Regions from separate parts of the Marinobacter sp. ST-43 genome, predicted to be linked through region 1. Evidence: predicted binding sites of a transcription regulator. Region 1 holds the regulator's gene; each other region holds the start of a gene.
What was found. The regulator sigma-54, encoded in region 1, starts transcription at its own class of promoters, with help from an activator protein. The targets are predictions, from matches to a motif close to ANTGGCATNNANNTTGCTNT.
Positions count from the first base shown of each region.

Region 2: a site for sigma-54 is predicted at 1,161-1,180, ahead of QPL98_RS09885 (PEP-CTERM sorting domain-containing protein). Genes of this name have one in related genera too.
Region 3: a site for sigma-54 is predicted at 4,132-4,151, ahead of flgB (flagellar basal body rod protein FlgB). Genes of this name have one in related genera too.

Region 1 covers NZ_JASSVO010000002.1:104,327-109,848, reverse strand. Annotated here, with positions in the region: gene mgtE (magnesium transporter) at 1-15, opposite strand, end outside; gene QPL98_RS04730 (HPr family phosphocarrier protein) at 107-376, opposite strand; gene rapZ (RNase adapter RapZ) at 383-1,267, opposite strand; gene ptsN (PTS IIA-like nitrogen regulatory protein PtsN) at 1,322-1,792, opposite strand; gene hpf (ribosome hibernation promoting factor) at 1,881-2,189, opposite strand; gene QPL98_RS04710 (RNA polymerase factor sigma-54) at 2,263-3,792, opposite strand; gene lptB (LPS export ABC transporter ATP-binding protein) at 3,981-4,706, opposite strand; gene lptA (lipopolysaccharide transport periplasmic protein LptA) at 4,684-5,250, opposite strand; gene lptC (LPS export ABC transporter periplasmic protein LptC) at 5,234-5,522, opposite strand, start outside.
Region 2 covers NZ_JASSVO010000005.1:217,116-222,637, forward strand. Annotated here, with positions in the region: gene aupA (alkane uptake protein AupA) at 1-235, opposite strand, end outside; gene QPL98_RS09885 (PEP-CTERM sorting domain-containing protein) at 535-1,089, opposite strand; tRNA gene QPL98_RS09890 (tRNA-Ile) at 1,300-1,376, opposite strand; gene rpoD (RNA polymerase sigma factor RpoD) at 1,437-3,293, opposite strand; gene dnaG (DNA primase) at 3,412-5,163, opposite strand; gene rpsU (30S ribosomal protein S21) at 5,318-5,522, opposite strand, start outside.
Region 3 covers NZ_JASSVO010000001.1:862,023-867,544, forward strand. Annotated here, with positions in the region: gene QPL98_RS04070 (flagellar basal body rod protein FlgF) at 1-453, opposite strand, end outside; gene QPL98_RS04075 (flagellar hook protein FlgE) at 530-2,455, opposite strand; gene QPL98_RS04080 (flagellar hook assembly protein FlgD) at 2,484-3,161, opposite strand; gene flgC (flagellar basal body rod protein FlgC) at 3,179-3,628, opposite strand; gene flgB (flagellar basal body rod protein FlgB) at 3,662-4,060, opposite strand; gene QPL98_RS04095 (nitroreductase) at 4,277-4,858, opposite strand; gene QPL98_RS04100 (adenylate/guanylate cyclase domain-containing protein) at 5,032-5,522, shown strand, end outside.

The DNA of each region.
Region 1 (5,522 bases):
CAGAATGTCGGTCATTGAACCACCTGCGATCAGAAAACCTTTGCATTATAGCGGAGTTAGGTGGCACACGTGAGAAAGGATTGTAGGTGAATGACGAAACCGGAGGTTATTCCCCTTCACCAAAATAATCGTTGATCAGGGCAGCCAGCGCGTCGATGGCATCCTGTTCGTCCGGGCCATCGGCAACCAGTTCCACTTCGGTGCCCTGGCTGGCGGCCAGCATCATCACCTGCATGATGTTCTTGGCGTCTACGTCCCGGCCTTTGCCGCGGATTCGCACCTTGCTGTCAAAGTCTGATGCGGTGGCCACAAGCTTCGCCGTGGCCCGCGCATGCAGGCCGAGTTTGTTGATGATGGTGATGGGGCGGCAAATCATAGGCGCTCAGATTTCTCCCCGGGCTTGAAGGTGTGGCAGTTCGGTGTGGCGCACCTGCACATTGCGGTAATTGTCGCGGAAATAGCGTCCGAGCTGCTCACACACATAAACGGAGCGGTGCTGGCCACCGGTGCAACCGATGGAAATGGTCATGTAGCTACGATTGCTGTCGGCAAACGAGGGCAGCCAGGTATTCAGGAAGCCCGTGACGTCATCCACCATCTGACGTGTCAGCGGTTCCCGTTCAAGAAATTCGATGACCGGCTGATCAACGCCGGTGTGCTTGCGCAGGCTGGTGTCCCAGTATGGATTGGGCAGGCAGCGGACGTCGAAGACGTAGTCTGAATCCACCGGCACGCCATGTTTGAAGCCAAAGGACTGGAACAGCAGTGCCAGTTCCTGATCCTTGCGGCCGGCCACGCGCTGCTTGATCATGTCGCGTAGCTCATACATGGAGAGCCCGGTCGTGTTGACGTAAAGATCGGCCAGCTTTGACAGGGGTTCCAGTAATTGCTTTTCGTTGGTGATTGCCTCCCGCAGAGACGTCTTGTCATCGCTCAGCGGATGCTTGCGGCGGGTTGCGTGAAAGCGCTGCAGCAGTGACTGCTCGTCGGCATCCAGGAAAATGATTTCAAGCTCGACACCGGTCTGCTTCAGTTGCTGGTAGATGGTTTCAAAATTGGCCAGCTCGGCAGAAAGATTACGGGCATCAATACTGACGGCCATTTTCTTCAGCCGGCCCGGTGCTTCCTGGGTGGCCGCCTCCCGGGTCAGCGGGAACAGCAAACCAATGGGCAGGTTGTCGATGCAGTAGAATCCCAGGTCTTCCAGCACATGCAGAGCCGTACTCTTGCCGGAACCGGATCGGCCACTGACGATAATCAGCTTCATGGGACTGTTTCTCCTTCAATCTGCCTGGCAGCCTGTCCAGATATCAGGCTGATCTCAGTGATTACTCTCCGCCATACGCTGGTAAAGGCTCGCGGCATCTTCACACTGGCGCAGCCGGGCGCAGAAGGTGCTGTCATTGAAGCGCTCCGCCAGCTGGCTCAGTAACTCCAGGTGTTCACTGGTGGCTTCTTTGGGGACGATCAGTGCAAACACCAGATCTACCGGCTGGTTATCGATAGCATCAAAGTCTACCGGCTCCTCCAGAGTCATCAGCACGCCGATGACCCGGTCCAGGCCTTCCAGTCGGCAGTGGGGGATGGCAATACCCTCGCCGATACCGGTGCTACCCAGCCGTTCGCGGGAGACCAGATTGTTGAAGATCTGGGTGTCGCTGAGGATTTCATCCTGAAAGTGAATCCGTTCAGCGATGAACTCCAGCACACGTTTCTTGCTTGAGGCCGGCACCTTACACAGGGTCAGTTCAGGGGCAAGAATATTGTCGATGGTCAGGGATGGCTCGCTCATGGATCGACTGCATGTCCGTAAAAAAAAGGCTGCGGCCGGTTAGCCCCGCCGCAGCTCGTTTCATGAAACACCCGGTAAGGTTCGCGCTTCAGCGACCGCCGTTACCGTGCATCCGGTCTACGTTCTTTTCCTTGTGCTTGAGGATCTGACGGTCCAGCTTGTCGACCAGAGCGTCGATTGCGGCGTACATGTCCTCATTTTCTGCCTTTGCGTGAATCTCACCACCAATCACGTGCAGCGTGGCTTCCGCCATCTGGCGCACCTTCTCGACCTCCAGTGTGACCTGGCAGTTACTGATGTGGTCGAAGTGACGCTCCAGCTTCTCGAACTTGGTGTTGACGTAATCCTTCAGAGCGGGAGTCAGTTCTACGTGATGGCCTGAAATGTTGAGTTGCATAGGCGTCTCCTGTTGTCATACTGCCGGCGTGCTTGCCGGCTTGCGTGCCAGTGCATCTTGCACCGGCGAAAGTTTAAACCAGGCGTTTTCGTTCGTTCGAGGGAGGAATATGCATGGCCTCCCGGTATTTGGCCACGGTACGCCGCGCCACGTTGATTCCCTGTTCCCCTAGCATGGCTGCAATTTTGCTATCGCTCAATGGCTTTTTCGGGGTTTCCTCGGCAATCAGCTTCTTGATCATCGCCCGGATGGCTGTAGACGAGCATTCGCCGCCCTCGGCGGTGCTGACGTGGCTGGAGAAAAAGTACTTCAGCTCAAAAATACCGCGGGGCGTGTGCATGTACTTCTGGGTGGTAACCCGGGAAATCGTGGACTCGTGCATTTCCACCGCCTGGGCAATGTCAGACAGGATCAGAGGCTTCATGGCTTCTTCGCCCTGATCGAGGAACCCTTGCTGGTGTTCAACGATGCGGGTGGCCACTTTCAGCAGGGTTTCATTCCGGCTTTGCAGGCTCTTGATAAACCATTTCGCTTCTTGCAGCTGGTCGCGCAGGTAGGTGTTATCGGCACTGCTGTCAGCCCGGCGGATCAGTGACGCGTAGCTGGCATTCACCCGGATACGCGGAGCGATTTCCGGGTTGAGTTCAACCCGCCAGCGGCCTTCGTGTTTGCGTACGATGACGTCCGGGATAACGTAATCCGGTTCGGCCCGGTCCACGACATCGCCAGGGCGAGGGTTCAGGCTGGTGATCAGGGCCAGTACCTGTTTCAGCTGGTCTTCCTTGAGCCGGCTGCGGCGCAACAGCTGTGCGTAGTCCCGGTTGCCAAGCAGATGCAGGAACTGGGTAACCACCAGTCTCGCCTGGCGCAGCCAGGGGGTATCCGGTGGCAGCTGGTTGAGCTGAATCAGCAGGCATTCCTGGAGATCCCGAGCGAACACGCCGGGCGGGTCGAAGTGTTGCAGGCGGTGGAGTACCGCTTCCACTTCGTCCAGTTCCAGCGGATCTTCTTCGGATTCGTCCAGCAGCCCTGCGTGAATGTCCTCGATGTCAGACGTCAGGTAGCCGCGCTCATCCACGGCATCCAGCAGCGCGTGGGCAATGGCCTGATCCCGCTCGCTCAGGGGCGTCAGGTTCAGCTGCCACTCGAGGTGATCCTGCAGGGTTTCGGTGGGCGAATTACGAGTCTCGAAATCCGATTCGTGCTCGTCTTCGCCCTTGCTGGCCGGCGCCGGGGCAGACTGGTAGATGTCATCCCAGGCGGTATCAACCGGCAGATCATCAGGAATGTTGTCCGGAATATCGTTCTCGGACGACCAGTCTGGGCCGTTCTCGGTTTCGTCCCAGTCCGGGCTCGCGTCCTGGTGGCTGTCGTCCTGGGTGGTCTCAGAGCCGGAAGCTTCGCTGTGCTCGTGCTCTTCGCGTTCGTCGCCTTCAGCGTGCTCATCGTCCTCGGAGGTTTCCAGCATGGGGTTTGATTCCAGCGCCTGCTGGATTTCCTGCTGGAGATCGAGGGTAGAAAGCTGCAGCAGGCGTATAGCCTGCTGCAGCTGGGGCGTCATGGTCAGACTCTGGCCCAGCTTAAGCTGTAATGAGGCTTTCATAACCATGGCTCAAGATCCATAACTCGTGGGCATCCCGGTTGTTGCTTTGCCGGCGCACAGGCCGAAAAAAATGTTGTACGCTGGTTACTTGCCATTGTCTGTGAACAGTATAAGCAAGTTTTTTGCCGAGTTTACTTGCTACAGATCATCAAAACAATCAGGCCTCGGATAAACCCTGTTTTATCAGGTCAGAGCCGGAACTCGTCGCCCAGATATACTTCTTTCACCTGCTGGTTTGCCAGAATGGCTTCGGCATTGCCGGAGGCAATGATGTGGCCTCCGGAAACGATGTAGGCATTCTCGCAGATGTCGAGGGTTTCCCGAACGTTGTGGTCGGTGATCAAGACCCCGATGCCCTTGTCCCGAAGGTGCCGGATGATGTGCTTGATGTCACTCACTGAGATGGGGTCTACGCCCGCGAAGGGCTCGTCCAGCAGAATAAAGGCAGGCTCCATGGCCAGCGCCCGGGCGATTTCAACCCTGCGGCGTTCGCCGCCGGATAGTGCCATACCCACGCTGTCCCGGATGTGAGTAATGTGGAACTCTTCCAGCAACTCTTCCAGCTTGGCGTCCCGTTCCGCCCGGCTCATGCCTTTGCGGGTTTCGAGGATGGCCATGATGTTGTCCCGTACGGTCAGTTTGCGGAACACGGAGGCTTCCTGGGGCAGGTAGCCGATGCCCTTGCGGGCGCGGCCATGCATCGGCAGCGGGGTGATGTCCTGGGTGTCGATGGTGATCCGGCCGTGATCCGCAGGCACCAGGCCCACGATCATGTAGAAGCAGGTGGTCTTGCCGGCGCCGTTGGGGCCGAGCAGGCCGACAATCTCGCCGGAGCGAATTTCCAGAGAAACGTCCAGCACCACTTTTTTCTGCTTGTAGCTTTTTGCCAGATTACTGGCCCTGAGAACTGCCATCCGAACCTTTCCCGTCACTGGATTGAGCTGAATTACGAGGCTGAATCACCATTTCCACCCGGCCGGAGCCGCCGTCGGATGGCGTGCCGCCTTCCGCAGTAACAACGCGGCGAACGGTGTCGTAGTGGATGACATCGCCCCGGAATACGTTGCCACCCTGTTCGATGACGGCCTGTCTTTCAAAAATGACCAGGTTTTCATCGCCAGACCAGGTGATGTTCAGGGCCTTGGCATCGGTCATGCCTTCGCCTTCCTGGCCAGGTTGCCGGTAATGGGCGGGGTTGCCGGCGGCTTCAATCCGGCTGACACCTTGTTGGTTCCGGTAAAGTACCACCCGATCCGCTTCCAGCCGGGTTTCGCCCTGGATCAGTTCGACAGCGCCGGTGTAAACGGCCGTACCGGCGCTATCGTCCAGGCGGGCAGAATCGGCACTGACCTTGATGGGGATGTCTGAATCCAGATTGAATGCCGATACAGGGCCGGCCAGCAATGCCATGGCCAGAATCACTGGCCGGCAGAAAGATCGTTTACCTGACGGTTTCATATTGTCCCTCTACCCGGGAGTTGAGTTCGAGAATGCGTTCGTCGATCCAGGCTTTCATGCCGGTGGAGCGGGTGACGCCGAAAGGCTCGGTGATGGACACCGGATGGTCTGTGTAGACGGTGCCGTTGCTGTTGTCCAGGGTCAGTGCCTCGGTTTCGAGAACGGCTTCGCGGCCTTCGGACTGTCGGGTCAACCGGACGTTCCCCGTAAGTTCCAGCTTTTCATTGTTCTGCTGAAGGCTACCTTCATTGGACTCGATGAGCCAAGGTTCG
Region 2 (5,522 bases), on a different contig from region 1:
CCGCCGTAAGCTCGCCACGAGGATCTTTCGTCAGTGCTGCCGGATTGTAGTAGGTGGCAGAAACCTGCTCATTGAACATCGAAAGGGACTGGGCGGTGGCCACATCGACCGGCATTACACCATAACTGGTGCCCAGGTTGCCCATACTGGCACTGGTGGGCATGGACAGGGAGGCGGAAACTGCTGCAACGGCAAGGGATACCGCCCGTACTGAGAATCGGGGGGAAAGAACCATGTATACACTCCGTTCACTCATTGTTTTTGTGCTCAGTCCCGAGGGATTCCTTTCAGGACTGGTACGCTTGTTCAGGTTTTAGTGTATGAGGCTTGTCTGATCGGGACGTTGGCATTTTTGACACGACAGGGTGTCGGTAGAACCGCGTACCTCAAGAATTGTCTAAAACGGCCGAAAACTCATGAGCTTAAAAGGTGGGCTTCCGTGTATTTCTGTTACTTAATGTTTGCGGTTTTGTGAACGGGCACAAAAAAAGCTCCCCAAGGGGAGCTTTAGTGGCATGTAAAAAATGTCGACACTCAGGCGGATTTTTGTAACTTTCTTCTGATTGTGAGCATGCCCAGAATGCCAAGTCCCAGCAGGCCCAGTGTTCCTGGCTCAGGAACCTGTACAGGAACGGACTTGCCAAAGATCGCTACATGAGAAATGGCGCCTCTGTTTGGATAAAAGCCCTGAAGATCCAGTACGTCCTGGCCATTCCAGCTGCCGATGTTGAACAGGTATTGTGGCTCGTTGCCGTCTTTGACAACCAGGTAACACTCAGGGCACACAATGTAGTCCGGGCCATCCCAGCTGATCACCGCGTTGTTAGGGTCTCCGGTGAAACTGGTGGAGTAGAAGGATTGGTAGGAGCCTTCTTCCGGGCCTTCGTAGTTGGACTTGTAAAGCAAAGTGAGGTCGGACGTTCCAAAAAGGGCTGCAACGTCACCGGCGTCAAGCGCTGGATTTGGGGGGCCTACGTCGACAGTTTTGTCGGCGTCTGCGGGGCCAAGGATCAGGGCCATAGCCCCAGCAGACCAGGTTAATGCCAGAGCCGCAATAACGTGTGTTATCTGCTTTGTAATCTGTTTCATTTTTCACCTTCTCTCAGGGCAAGCCCTGAACGCAGTGCGGCGAAGCCGCGATCTGTACTTACGTCTGACTTTCAGCACAGTGTGTGCCAATAGGATTATTTGACGTTAAAACAGAGGCTTGGGCAGTGCTTAAGAGAAGGTTGGAGGCGTATGTGTAAATAAGTTGGACAGGAGTGAGTTGGGTGCGGGTTGGGGGAGGAGTTTGGGAGATGGTGGGCCCAGCTGGACTCGAACCAGCGACCAAGGGATTATGAGTCCCCTGCTCTAACCAACTGAGCTATAGGCCCGGAAAAGAAAACGGGCGCCATTATACCCACGAGGGGTGGCGCCCGCTACTGTCTTGGGGATTAACCGTTGCCCTGGTCGTCAATGAAGCCGCGCAGGTGATCGGAGCGGGAAGGGTGGCGCAGTTTGCGCAGGGCCTTGGCTTCGATCTGACGGATACGCTCCCGCGTAACATCGAACTGCTTGCCGACTTCTTCCAGAGTGTGGTCGGTGTTCATCTCGATACCAAAGCGCATGCGCAGTACTTTGGATTCCCGAGCGGTCAGGCCGGCCAGCACGGAGCGGGTGGCTTCGCGCAGGCCTTCAGCCGTGGCTGAATCCACTGGCGACAGAGCCTGGATATCTTCGATGAAATCGCCCAGATGACTGTCTTCGTCGTCACCAATGGGTGTTTCCATGGAGATCGGCTCTTTGGCGATCTTCAGCACCTTGCGGATCTTGTCTTCCGGCATGTCCATGCGCTCGCCCAGCTCCTCGGGTGTGGGCTCGCGGCCCATCTCCTGCAGCATCTGGCGGGAGATGCGGTTGAGCTTGTTGATCGTCTCGATCATGTGCACCGGAATCCGGATCGTGCGGGCCTGATCCGCGATGGAGCGGGTGATGGCCTGGCGAATCCACCAGGTAGCGTAGGTGGAGAACTTGTAGCCACGACGGTACTCGAACTTGTCGACCGCCTTCATCAGGCCAATGTTGCCTTCCTGGATCAGATCCAGGAACTGCAGGCCGCGGTTGGTGTATTTCTTGGCGATGGAAATAACCAGACGCAGGTTGGCCTCAACCATTTCCTTTTTGGCGCGGCGGGCTTTCGCCTCGCCGATCGACACCCGGCGGTTGATTTCCTTGATGTCGGCCACGTCCAGATCCACTTCGGTCTGAACGTTCTGGATGCGCTTCTGCAGGCGAACGATTTCATCTACACGCTCACCGATAGCGGCCGCATAGGGCTTTTTGGTGGCGGCAATTTCGCCGGCCCACTCAAGATCAGTTTCGTTGCCCGGGAACCATTTGATGAAGTCTTTGCGCGGCATTTTGCAGTCGCGTACACAGATCTGCATGATGGCGCGCTCATTCTCGCGGACCAGGTCGTTGGTTGAACGAACGACGTTCACCAGTTCGTCAAACGCCTTGTTGGCCAGCTTAAACGGGGCGAAAACCTGGCCCAGTTCGTTCAGGGCTTCCTGGGTTTTCTTGTGCCCACGGCCGTGTTTGGCCAAGGCCTTCTCGGCAGCGTCCAGCTTCTCTTTCAGCAGCTCGAAGCGCAGCCGGGTTTCTTCCGGATCTGGCCCGTTGTCGTTGTCGTCTTCGCTGGAGGTGTCGTCATCGTCGTCATCGCTGCTGGTATCGCTGTCATCAGCAGAGGTGTCTTCGGTGCTGGTGTCTTCACCCATGAACGGCTCGGCGTCGTCCGGGTCGAGGAAGCCGGTGACGATGTCGCTGATGCGACCTTCATTCTCGATGATGCGGTCGTAGGCCTGAATCACGGTGCCGGCGGTGCCCGGGAAATGTGCTACAGCGGCCATGACATCGCGAATGCCTTCCTCGATGCGCTTGGCGATGACAATTTCGCCTTCGCGGGTCAGCAGCTCAACGGTGCCCATCTCGCGCATGTACATGCGCACCGGATCGGTGGTGCGGCCAGCGTCGGTCTCAACGGCGGCAAGAGCAGCAGCGGCTTCGGCGGCAGCAGCTTCGTCGGCAGTGGAGTCACCTTCGGTCATCAGCAGGGTATCCGCGTCTGGTGTCTCTTCGCACACCTGGATACCCATGTCGTTGATCATCCGGATAATGTCTTCAACCTGATCCGGATCTGCGATATCTTCCGGGAGGTGATCGTTTACCTCGGCGTAAGTCAGGTAACCTTGTTCCTTGCCTCGTGCGATGAGGTCTTTCAAACGTGATTTCTGCGAATTGCCTGACATAGACACCCTGTGAACTCGCTTTTAAAAAGGAAAAAAGTTAAACAGCCATTATAGCTGTCGCTCGGTTGCGCTGCCACCGAATGGTTAGATGGTGATCAGGGCAACAGGTTTCAAGTGCTCAGCTTTCAGCCTTCGGATTTAACGTACCGGCGCTGAGCGTTCGCAGCTCCTCCCGTTCTTCCGGGGAAAGCTGTGCCAGGTTCCGGAGCAGGGTTGCCAGCCTCTGCTGACGCGCGGCCTCTTCATTCGGGCTTAACAGCTCTCTGGCAGCCGCCAGTGTGCTTTCCCGGGCCGGTATGTGCTCCAGTTCGTCAAACAGGTTGTAAAACCTGTCCCTGGCCTGTTTGTTCGTGGCCAGCCCCGCGACCAGTGTCTTGCGGGTCTGAATTTTTTCTTCCAGTAACCAGCGGGCAAAACGCCCCGCGCGTTCAAGCTGCCGGGTGCTGTCTGCCAGAGCTTTCACTTCGGTTGCCAGTTCCGGTGCTTCCAGCAAGGCCAGGCACAAGGTGCTGTCTTTGCTGAGTTTTACGTCAATCCGCTCTTCCGTGGGCCGGCTCTTGCCTTCACCGCGCCAGCCCCGTGCCTTGGTATTCTGGCCCTGCTGGCGGTTCTGCCACTGGTTGCGGCCGCCGCAAAGGCGCAGCATTTCGTGCCACATGGCGTCCCGCAACGTGCTGCGGGGCATCTTGTTCAGCAAGGGCTCAACCCGTGCCCGAAGTTCGCCTCGGTGTTCGGGCAACTGCAGATCAAGGCCCTCGCTCTGGCGATCAAACAGATAGCGTGAGAAGGGTGTAGCGCCCTCAATACGCTTCTGAAATGCGTCCGGCCCTTCTTTGCGCACCAGTGTGTCCGGGTCTTCGCCTTCTGGCAGCATGAGAAACTGCAGGTGCAGCCCGTCTGCCATCAGCTCCAGGGCGTTCTCCATGGCCCTGTCCGCTGCCCGAAAACCTGCCTGGTCGCCGTCAAAACAGAACACGATATGCCGAACGTGCCGAAGCAGTGCGGTCAGGCTGTCCTGGTTGGTGGCCGTCCCCAGAGTCGCCACCGCGTAATGGATGCCGTGCTGGGCCAGCGCAATCACATCCATATAGCCTTCGACCACCAGCAACTTGTCCAGTTGTCGAATGGCTTGCCGGGCCTCGAACAGGCCGTAGATTTCCCGGCTCTTGTGGAAAACGTCCGATTCCGGCGAGTTAATGTACTTGGCCTTGTCGTCGCCCAGCGTGCGCCCGCCGAAGGCGATGGTTTTGCCTCGGGTGTTCCGGATGGGAAACATAACCCGGTTGCGGAACAGATCCCTGGGGCGGCCGTACTGGTCCGACACCGTGCGGGTCTCAATCAGTGGTGCTTTAAGATCCTTCGGGGCGGCGTCGTAAAGTGCCGTGCCGGTGCCCGGTGCAAAACCAATCTGATACTGCTGGATAATGTTTTCATCCAGTCCCCGCTGCTTCAGGTAGTCCCGGGCATAACCGCCTTGCTGACTGGTCAGTGCTGAGTGATAGAACCGGTTGGCAAACTCCAGGGCATCGGTCAGTGTCCGCGCCTGTTGCATTTCCTGTTTGGCAGCTCGGTCGTACGGCACTTCCAGCCCGGCACGCTTGGCCAGTTCTTCTACCGCTTCGGTGAAACCCAGGCCCTCAAATTCGCGAACAAAGCTGATGGCATCGCCATGGGCTCCACAGCCAAAACAGTGATAGAAGCCTTTGTCCGGTCGAACGTTAAATGATGGCGTCTTCTCGTCGTGAAACGGGCAGCAGGCCTTGTAGTTGGCTCCGGCTTTTTTCAGCGTGATGCGCGAACCGATCAGCTCCGCCAGATCAATGCGATCCAGCAGGTCTTCAACAAAGCGTTGAGGGATCAATCCGCTCATGGTGGCTCCACTTCAGCCGGGGTGCCGGGTGCGAAGGCATTTTCGCCATAGCCAAAAATGCCGCCGAAGCCAGGCCTCGGCGGCATTTTCAGCTTGCCGGGTGGGGCGAAACGCCGTTCCGGCAATCAGTTGTGCAGTCGATGCGCGCCTGAACTCAGTACAGACGCTCGAACTTGCGCTGTTCCCGCTGAAGCTTCTTGAGATGACGCTTAACGGCAGCAGCTGCTTTACGCTTACGAACAGCGGTCGGCTTCTCGTAGTGCTCACGACGACGTACTTCAGACAGTACACCGGCCTTCTCGCAGGAACGCTTGAAGCGACGCAGTGCTACGTCAAACGGCTCATTCTCTTTCACTTTA
Region 3 (5,522 bases), on a different contig from region 1:
CCCACCTACCGGCACAATGGAGATGGTGCCGTCCGAGCCAACCTGAAGATTGTCAAAAGGAGGAAGAGCCACCGGCCCACCGTTACCCAGAACCAGCTCACCACTCGCCAGCCGCACAAGCCCGTTCACGTCGACCTGTAAGCTACCGGTACGGGTGAATACCTCTTCGCCCAGATTGTTTTGAACGGCGAGCCAGCCACCGCCGTCTACCGCCACATCCAGCTTGCGGCCGGTCTCCATTAAAGCGCCGGGCGAGAGATCAGTGCCGGGCCGCTCGGTCATGGCGTAGGCGCGGGTGGGATGGTGCTCACCGAACACAGGCATACTGCGCGCCTGGGCAAAATCCTTCTTGAACCCGGTGGTATTGACGTTAGCCAGGTTGTTGGCATGGGCACGCTGGGCCAGCATGTTCTGCTTGGCGCCAGACATTCCAATATAGAGGGCTTTGTCCATGGGCAAACTCCTGCCGGAATTTTGACTGTTTCCAGTCTTCCTGCAGGAGTCATGCCATGTTCGCTAGGGCGCGAAATTATCGGAGGTTGATGATGGTCTGGGTGACCGCATCGGAGGTTTCAATGGTTTTGGCGTTGGCCTGGTAGTTGCGCTGGGCAATGATCAGGTTCACCAGCTCTGCCGAGAGATCCACGTTGGAGTCCTCTACGGAGCTGGCCTTGATGGAACCGAGCGTACCGGTATCCGGAGCACCAATTATCGCCTGGCCAGATTCGAAAGTCTCCACCCAGGTCGTGTCACCTACCGGCGACAGCCCATCAGTATTGTTGAACGCAGCTAGAGCAACCTGCCCCAATGACTTGGACTGGCCATTGGTGTAGCGCGCGAAGATCACGCCCTGATCAGACACATCCAAGCCGGACAGCCGTCCTGTAGTATAGCCATTTTGCTGTTGATCATTCACACCGAATGCCGCGCCGTACTGAGTCGCATCACCCAGGCTAAGGACAAAAGCAGACGAGGTCGCAGGCTCAGGAATTGGACTAACGACACTGGTGGGGTCTGAAGGAGGACCGTCGGCCCCATTTGGATCACCATTGGAGTCCTTGGGCACCCAATCTGTAACAATGATCTCACCATTCGGATCACCGTTTACAGATTGCAGAACACCGTCCTGATCAAACAATGCTGTATATGGCTGTTGATCCGTGCCCGCTACAAGTTCACCATCAATCTGGATATAAATCGACCACTGGCTCTGACCGACCCCATCTCCCGGAGAAGGGTCTTTGACGTAAAACTGTGTCATCTCGTGAGGGTTGCCAAGACTATCGTAAATAGTAGTCGATGTGGCGTGATTGTACGTGCGCTGATCGATAGGATTGAAAGAGTTCGTGGTTTCCAGGGTTCGACCCAACCAAGTGTTGGCATAAAGCGCATCACCTCCGGGAACCACATTGGCAACTGTGCGATCCGCCTGCGGCCTGACGGTCCCCAACTCCGTATTAGGCCCAACAGACGTAGAATTATTACTGTATGCATACGTTAGTGTATTGCCGCTATTGTCAACAACCTGCAACTCTCCGTTGTCATCAAGAGAGGCGAATAAGCTCCTGGCGCTGGGGCTAGCGTTAATTGCATTAATCAATCCGTCTACATCGTTAACGCCACCGAGATCCACGAACACCTCTGAACCATCGATCTGCAGTGTGAAATCGAAGTTACCACTTTGAATAAAGGCATCGTCTATCTGACCCAAATTTAACTCTGTAGTAGCAGAGGCACTTAACCCGGTCTCATCATTAATGGCTGAAGCTACATCTTTTGCAGACAGTCCAGAGGGAATATTGATTGTGCGGTCGGCAGAACCATCATTATAGGAGACCGTAAATGTACCCGTAGGGAATGCTGTAACTGGTGGATTATTAGGGTCGAGGTTAAAGCCATTATTGGTGTAGGCTGGACCCGCTATCTCACCCATAACCGACACTTGTCGCTCTAAAACCGACTCTCGCGAATCTAAATTGACATCTGTCTCCAGCAAGGTGGTTCGCTTGGGAGCCAGATTATCAGTTTCAATTTGTAGGTCACCACGGATACCAGACAAGTTGCCATCACCGTCAGCGACGTAGCCCTGAACCCGCATATTCTGGTTATTAACAACATAACCTTCTTTATCAATCCCGAACTGGCCAGCCCGGGAATAACGGATTTCACCGCCATTGTTCAGAATAAAGAAGCCATCACCACTGATAGCCATATCCAGGCCGTTATCGGTGAAGCTGATATTGCCCTGACCGAATGACTGCTTTACGTCCTGCACCCGCACGCCGTCGCCAATCGGATTGGTACCGGCACTCAGGAAACCACTGGCGTACAAATCACCGAACTGTACCTTGCTGCTTTTGAAGCCGACGGTACTGGCGTTGGCGATGTTGTTACCGGTGACATCCAGATCCACCGAAGCGGCGCGCAGCCCGCTCAAACCTGTGTTAAATGCCATGACTTATACCTCCTGGTCTGACACCGGATCAGTTGATTTGTTTGACTTCAGACAGCGGAATGGAGCCCATTCCGGCCAGATTCAGAGTAATGGAACCACCCTGCCCCAACGACACACTGTCGACATTGGCGCTCACCATGGTCGCCAGCTGCTCTGACCCGGAGGGATAGGAGCCCTGTGCGACGATCGAGTAGGGTCCGGGCGGCAAAGGATTGCCGTTGCCGTCTTGCCCATCCCACTGGAACGACACCACACCAGCCTGGCTGCTGCCCATATCAATCTGGCGAACTAGTTCGCCGCTTTGATTCATGACCGACAGTCGCAGCCCACCCGTGGAAGCCGGCACTTGAATGGTGCCAGTTATCTCGCCTTCGCTACCCAGAATGCCCACACTGGAGGGTGCCAGCACGGTTTTTCCCACCATCGCTGAGGCCTGCAAGGCCTGGCTGGAGCGGAACTGACCAACAACATCATCGACGCTGCCAGACAGATTCTGCATTTCTTCCAGAGAACTGAACTGGGCCAGCTGCGCGATAAAATCGCCGTTGTCCTGCGGCTCCAGCGGGTTCTGATTCTTGAGCTGCGCCAGCATCAGCTCCATAAACGCGTCTTTACCCAGCTCGTTGCCACCAGGGGTCTTGCCCTCCTGGTTCAGCTGGTACTGGCTCAGCACGTCTGAGGCGGCTGCGGAATTCACTGCACTCATGGCTTAATCCTCACTTGTTACTGCTGACCCAGTGTCAGAATTCGCTGCATCATGGATTTGGCGGTGTTCATGACATCCACATTCATCTGAAAACTGCGGGACGACGACATCATGTCCGCCATTTCCTCAACCACGTTCACGTTGGGGTAGTAAACGTACCCTTCCTCGTTCGCGGCGGGGTGATTCGGCTCATAGCGCATCTGCAGTTCTGCATCGCTCTCGACAATCCCCTCAACGCGAACGCCGGCCCCGGGCCCCTCTTCGGAACCCATTCCAAATCCCTGCTGATCAGGGTTCAGCATGGCCTGCTGAATAGCGGCAAACACCGGTTTGCGGGCACGGTACGTTGTATCCGTGCTCGAACTGGCGGTTTCTGCGTTGGCAATGTTAGACGCGGTGGTGTTGAGCCGCAGTGACTGTGCGGTCATGCCGGAACCGGCGATGTCGAAAATGTTACCCAGTGACATGACAATCTCCTTCAATCTCGTACGAACTGCGGCTTATTCGCCCTTCAGCGCCTTTGTCAGGCCGGAAAACCGACTACTCAGGAACTGGAAGCTGGCCTGATAATCCATGGCGTTGCGCATGAAACGGGTCTGCTCGGCCTGCGCATCCACGGTATTGCCATCAATTGATGGCTGGTGCGGGGTACGGTACAGCAGCTCGCCGTCAGCGCCGGGGCTGGAGGTGTCCATATGGCCGCTGTGGGTCGTGGTCATACCAAAGCCCGTCATGGAATCCTGCGCCTTCTGCATCATCGCCTGGAAATCCACGTCGCGGGCCTTGTAGCCCGGAGTGTCGGCATTTGCCAGGTTGTTCGCCAGCACTTCGGCCCGCTTGACCCGCGCCTGCAGCGCGTGCTCATGAATACCGAGCGCTTTGTCGAATGTAATTGCCATTACTGCCTCCAGATCTTTGCACCGACCAGGCTGAACCTGTGAACTTGCCGGTTTTGCGTTCTGAAGTGATTAAAGCAAGCAGAGTGCCAGAATTGAAAAAGCCCGCTGTAATGCGGGCTTCGAAGAGGGCTGTCTAATAAATGAGCGGCAAATTCCGGTTAAACGCAACGAGGGCGGCAACGGGTTTCCCCAGGCGGACTTGCCGCTGATCGAGGCTCAGACTTGCCAGGGGGAAGTGCGCCCTGGCGCGGCCCACCTTGAGACATACTCTTTGGTATCGGGCCGGGGCACCGATGGTTTCTCACTGGCAACGGTACCGGTATAGAGGAAACCGATAATGGACTCGCCCGGCAGCAGCCTAAGACCGTCATGCAGCGACGGATGATAAGCCACAGGCCCGGTTCGCCACATGGCGCCGTAGCCGGCATCATTCAGCGCCAGGGAGATAAAACTCATACCGGCCGCTGCCGACATTACCTGCTCCACCTCCGGCACCTTCGGATGATGACGGGGCGACGCAATACCGACAATAATCATGGGTGCACGAGCCGGAGCATTCCGGGCCTTCTCACGCTCCTTATCAGAAGCGTCCGGCGGGCAGCATTCAGCAAACAGGTCGCCCAGAGCTGCCAGGCCTTCCCCCTCTATCACGAGATAACGCCAGGGCCTCAACAACGCATGATCCGGGGCCCGGGCCGCGCACCGGAAGGCCTGATCAACCACAGACACCGGTGGTGCCGGTGCCTGCAAACGGGGCTCCGAAGCACGATCCAGAATAAAACGGGTTATCGAACTCATACAGTCTCGCTGTTGATTGGTTGCATGATTTTCGGTTGGGCCGGAAGCGGCCCCGATGAATTGTGAGTTCTACGTAATGCTGTTAATCTTTAGTCGTAGTTCAAACCAACAATTATAAAGAATCGGCAGCATACAATGAGCGACATACTTATCGGAAGGATCCGGTTCTGAAAATGATGAGCGCACCCGCTGAATTACGCAGCATAACCGGCAATACCGGCAAGCTGGGGCAAGGCGACATCTACGACCACACGGTGGCGATTCCACCGATGCCCGATTACAACGGTCGGATACTGGCCTACACCGCCACTGCCGCCATTATTGTCACGGGTGTCCTTCAGGATGTGTTTCCCCAATTGCTTCTCTGGATGGTGGCTGGCGCTCTGATCTGGCCACACCTCGCGCACGTGCTTACACGGCGAACCTTCCTGCGACGTTCAGCCCGGATTCGGCAAAAAATGCTGTTCCTCGACTGCATAATCGGAGGCAGCTTTATTGGCTTGATCGGATTGATCGCCATTCCATCGGTATCGGTTGTCCTGATGCTGATGTTCAGCTGTCTGATCGTGGGCGGCGTCAGGCAATGGTTGTTCGGCACAGCGCTCATGTCTGCCGCCATGGCCGCCACAGTGGCGGCAACCGGCACCGCCGCCGATCTGGAAGC